DNA from 2 places in the Thioalkalivibrio sp. ALR17-21 genome. Region 1 is predicted to be linked to the other one. Evidence: predicted binding sites of a transcription regulator. Region 1 holds the regulator's gene; the other holds the start of a gene.
The links. The regulator LexA, encoded in region 1, represses DNA repair genes until DNA is damaged. The targets are predictions, from matches to a motif close to TACTGTNNATATNNACAGTA.

Region 1 (2,200 bases):
AGGGCCAGATGCGGGAGCTGGATGGCCAGCCAGCACTCCGGGGCCCCCGGCGCGGCGTTCGGGGACGGGGCAGGTGCAGAATCGCGGGGCAGCTCCGGGAGCCCCGGAAGCAGCTGCAGGGCGGGGCCCGAAGGGCCGCGGTCGCGGGCGGGCGCCGGTTGCGACGGGTGCGCGTCCGGGATCACGGGGCGTCCTCCGCGGGGGGCGGGTGTGCAACGGAGATATCCAGCGGCCGACCGCGTCGGTACTGTGCGCCGTTACCCTTGAGAAAGTGCAGGCGCAGGCCTCGGCCATGTGGTTGCCACTGCAGGCGCTGATGCGCTGGCGAGGGCTGTTCGGCCGCCTGCGGCGGACGGTAGAGCACGGCACAGGCGCGGCTTTCGCCGGCCGCCAGGCGCAGACGGCGCAGGCGCGCGGTTTCCGCAGGGCCGTGGATCCAGACCAGCAGTGCGCCAAAGGCCGGGTCACGCAGGCACTGTTCCGCGCTCCACAGGCGTTCGGGGTCCTGTTCGGCCTGCACCAGCAGGACCCGCTCCGGAGGGATACCCAGCTGCTGCCAGCCGGGCAGCCAGGGGGTCGCGGGCGGGCCGATCAGGGCGGTCCACAGCCGGGCGCGTCCGCAGGCGGCGAGCATGGGCACCAGCAGGCGGGTCTCGCCGCTGCCGAAGGGCGCGCCCAGCAGTTCCACCAGCTGGCCGCGCGGCCAGCCGCCGCCCAGGGCCTTTTCCAGTTCGGGCGTGCCCGCCGGCCAGACCGCGTCGCCACTGACGGGGGCGCCCTGGCGGCCGCGCCACAGGGCCGGGTGTTCCAGCAGCGAGTCCAGGGCGCGGGTCATTCGCCTTCCAGATTTCGCAGTACCCCTACGCCGATCCCCTCGATCGCGAGTTCGCGGCGTTCGGGATCGACCTCGATGGGGCTGAAATCGGGGTTTTCGGGCAGCAGACGGATCCGCGAACCATCGCGCCGGAAGCGCTTGACCGTGACCTCGTCCTCGATGCGCGCGACCACGATCTGGCCCTCCCGGGCCTCCGGGGTGCGGCGCACGGCCAGCAGGTCGCCGTCGAGGATGCCGGCATCACGCATGCTTTCGCCGTGCACCCGCAGCAGGTAGTCGGGACGGGCCCGGAACAGTGCGTCGCCGAGTTGGTAGTGCCCCTCGATGTGTTCGGTGGCCAGCAGCGGCGAGCCGGCCGCAACCCGGCCGATCAGGGGGATGCCCTCCGCTCCCGAGGGCGTGGCGGGCGAGGGGCGCGTGTCGGGAGGCAGGCGGATCCCGCGGGCCGCTCCGCCGACCAGTTCGATCGCGCCCTTGCGCGCCAGGGCCTTGAGGTGGCATTCCGCCGCATGGGGCGAGCGAAAGCCGAAGGCCGTGGCGATCTCGTTGCGCGTGGGCGCGGTGCCCTGGGTGGTGACCACCTCGGTGATGTAGTCGAGGATGGCCTGCTGGCGCGGGGTAAGCGAGGGGTCGGACGACACGAGGGCAGCTCCGGATACTGTTCATAATTACAGTAACCGGAGGGCGCCCGGGTCGGCAAGCCGTCAGTCGGGGTCCGCTGCGGTCCCGTCTTCGTCTGCTGCGTGTCCGGTGTAGAAGCGCCGGGCGTCGTCGAACAGCTCGGCGTTGGTGTCGGCACGCATGTACAGCATGTGCCCGCCGGGATAGCGGCCGGTGACGATGCGCTCGTCGTCGCCCGGGTCCGCGGCATGCGCGATCTGCCCCAGCAGCCATTCGGTGGCGAAGTAGGGGGTGATCAGGTCGGCCTCGCCGTGCACGCTGAAGATGCGAAAGCGGGGATCCAGTGCCAGCGCGGTGGCCAGGTCGTCCATCGCCGAGGCCGGGCCGGTCCGCTGCGAGCTGTCCCAGTCCCAGGCACCGAAGACTTCGCGGCTGAGCAGGCGATACTGATGCCCGTGTGACCAGTCCAGGGTGTTGCGCAGGTGGTCCAGCATGGCGGTGGACAGCGGGGCCACCAGACCGTCGAGGATGGCATCGGCCCGCGGCCGCGTGCGGGTCGGGACCGGATCGGGCGAATCGATCCCGCCGTCGTACAGGCTGACCAGCCGGCCCTCGTCCCGCAGCAGGCCACGCTGCGCCATGTTCAGGGTGACGCGGCCGCCGGTCGCGCGCAGGTGGTCGCGGTCGATCCCGGTGAATCGGGCCACTTCATCGATCCAGTCCGCGTCGATCCGCTCCGGATGC
Region 2 (2,200 bases), on a different contig from region 1:
GACGGGGCGGCGACGAGCCACCGAACACCCCACCGAGCGTCGGCGGTGCCGGCGACCTTGCGGGAACCCGCCGCGGCGTGTTCCATTCTTCGGGCATACCCCATCCGGCCGAAAAGGATCCCCACATGAGCGACAACCCCACCGCTGGCTTCCGCTTCAACCACACCATGCTGCGCGTGAAGGACCCGGACGCGTCGCTGGATTTCTACCGGCGCGTGTTCGGCATGGAGCTGGTGAAGACCCTGGACTTCCCGGAATTCGAGTTCACGCTGTATTTCCTCGCCCGCCAGGACGAAGGTGAGCCGGCGCCGCCGCAGGACGAGGGCGAGCGCACCCGCTGGATGTTCAGCCAGCGCGGCATCCTCGAGCTGACCTACAACTACGGCACCGAGAAGGATCCGGACTTTCACTACCACGACGGCAATACCGAACCGCAGGGCTTCGGCCACATCTGCTTCTCGGTACCCGACCTCGACGCCGCGGTGCGCTGGTTCGACCAGAACGACGTGGAGTTCGTGAAGCGCCCCGACGAGGGCGGGCTGAAGGACATCGCCTTCGTGAAGGACCTCGACGGCTACTGGATCGAGATCCTGGAGCCCGCGCGCCTCACCGGCCTGGGCCGCTGATCCCCTGCTACACCCCTGAAGCCCCCTGACAACCCCTTGCCGTCCCCCGTATCCCGGGGGACGGCTTGCTTCGCCCGTGATACTGTACAAATATACAGTATATGGACGAACGCGCACCCGAAGGCGAAACCGCCCCGGCCTTTGCCGAACTCACGGCGCTGAGCAACTTCTCGTTCCTGCGCGGGGCCTCGCACCCGGAGGAGCTGGTAGAGCGCGCGGCGGCGCTGGGCTATCGCGCGCTGGCACTGACCGACATCGCCTCGCTGGCGGGCCTGGTGCGCGCGCACGAGGCGGCGCAGCGCACCGGCGTGCACCTGATCGCAGGCGCCCGCCTGCGGCTGGCCGACGGCCCCGAGCTGACCGTGCTGGTGCGCGAGCGCACGGGCTACGCCGCGCTGTGCCGCCTGATCACCACCGCACGCGGGGCCGCGGACAAGGGCGAGCACCACCTGACCCGGGCGGATCTGGAGGCGGTCCCGCCGCAGGCCCGCGCCGGCTGGCATGTGCTGCTGCACCTGTGGCCGGAAACCGACGCCCCCGGCCTCTCCGACGCGGCGGCCTGGCTGCGGGCATGGGCCGCGCCGGGCCAGGGACATCTGGCGGTAGCGCTGCTGCGCACGCCCGGGGATCCGGCGCAGATCGCCCGGGCACGGCAGCTCGCGCAGGAACACGACCTGCCGGTGACGGCCTGCGGCGACGTGCACATGCATGCCCGCGGCCGCCGCGCACTGCAGGATGTCCTGACCGCCCTGCATCACCGCTGCACGGTCGCGCAGGCCGCCGGCGAGCTGTTCCCCAACGGCGAACGCTGCCTGCGCCCGCGCGCCGATCTGGCCACGCTGTATCCCGCCGCCTGGCTGTGCCACGCGGTCGCCATCGCCGACGACTGCCGCTTTTCCCTGGACGAACTCGAATACCACTACCCCACCGACCCGCTGCCACCCGGGCGCACGGCCACCGAGTACCTGCGCGAGGAGAGCCTGCGCGGGGCACGCGAGCGCTGGCCCGACGGCATCCCGGAGGCGGTACAGGCGCAGATCGAGCGCGAGCTGGGCACCATCGCCGAGCTGGGTTACGAGCCGTATTTCCTGACGGTCTATGACATCGTCCGCTTCGCGCGCAGCCGCGGCATCCTGTGCCAGGGGCGCGGGTCGGCGGCCAATTCGGCGGTGTGCTACGTGCTGGGCATCACCGCAGTGGACCCGTCGCGCTCGAACATGCTGTTCGAGCGTTTCATCTCCGCCGAACGCGGCGAGCCGCCGGATATCGACGTCGATTTCGAGCACGAACGCCGCGAGGAAGTCATCCAGTACATCTACCGGCGCTACGGCCGCGACCGCGCGGCACTGGCCTGTACCGTGATCCGCTATCGCCGCCGCAGCGCTCTGCGCGACGTGGGCCGGGCGCTGGGGATCTCGCGCGCGCGGCTGGATGCCCTGACCGCCAACCTCGCCGGCTGGGACGAGGGCATCCCGCCCGAACGCCTGCGCGAGGTCGGCCTGGAACCCGACGGCGGCCTGGCCCGCCAGTGGCAGACGCTGACCGCAGAGCTGGTCGGCTTCCCGCGCCATCTG

Region 2: the regulator LexA is predicted to act here: its motif matches at 707-726, upstream of G020_RS0106905 (error-prone DNA polymerase).

The regions. Positions count from the first base shown of each region.
Region 1 covers NZ_ATUL01000006.1:90,448-92,647, reverse strand. Annotated here, with positions in the region: gene G020_RS0104795 (DNA polymerase Y family protein) at 1-29, opposite strand, end outside; gene imuA (translesion DNA synthesis-associated protein ImuA) at 182-835, opposite strand; gene lexA (transcriptional repressor LexA) at 832-1,476, opposite strand; gene G020_RS0104780 (S10 family peptidase) at 1,540-2,200, opposite strand, start outside.
Region 2 covers NZ_ATUL01000009.1:98,138-100,337, reverse strand. Annotated here, with positions in the region: gene gloA (lactoylglutathione lyase) at 126-626, shown strand; gene G020_RS0106905 (error-prone DNA polymerase) at 728-2,200, shown strand, end outside.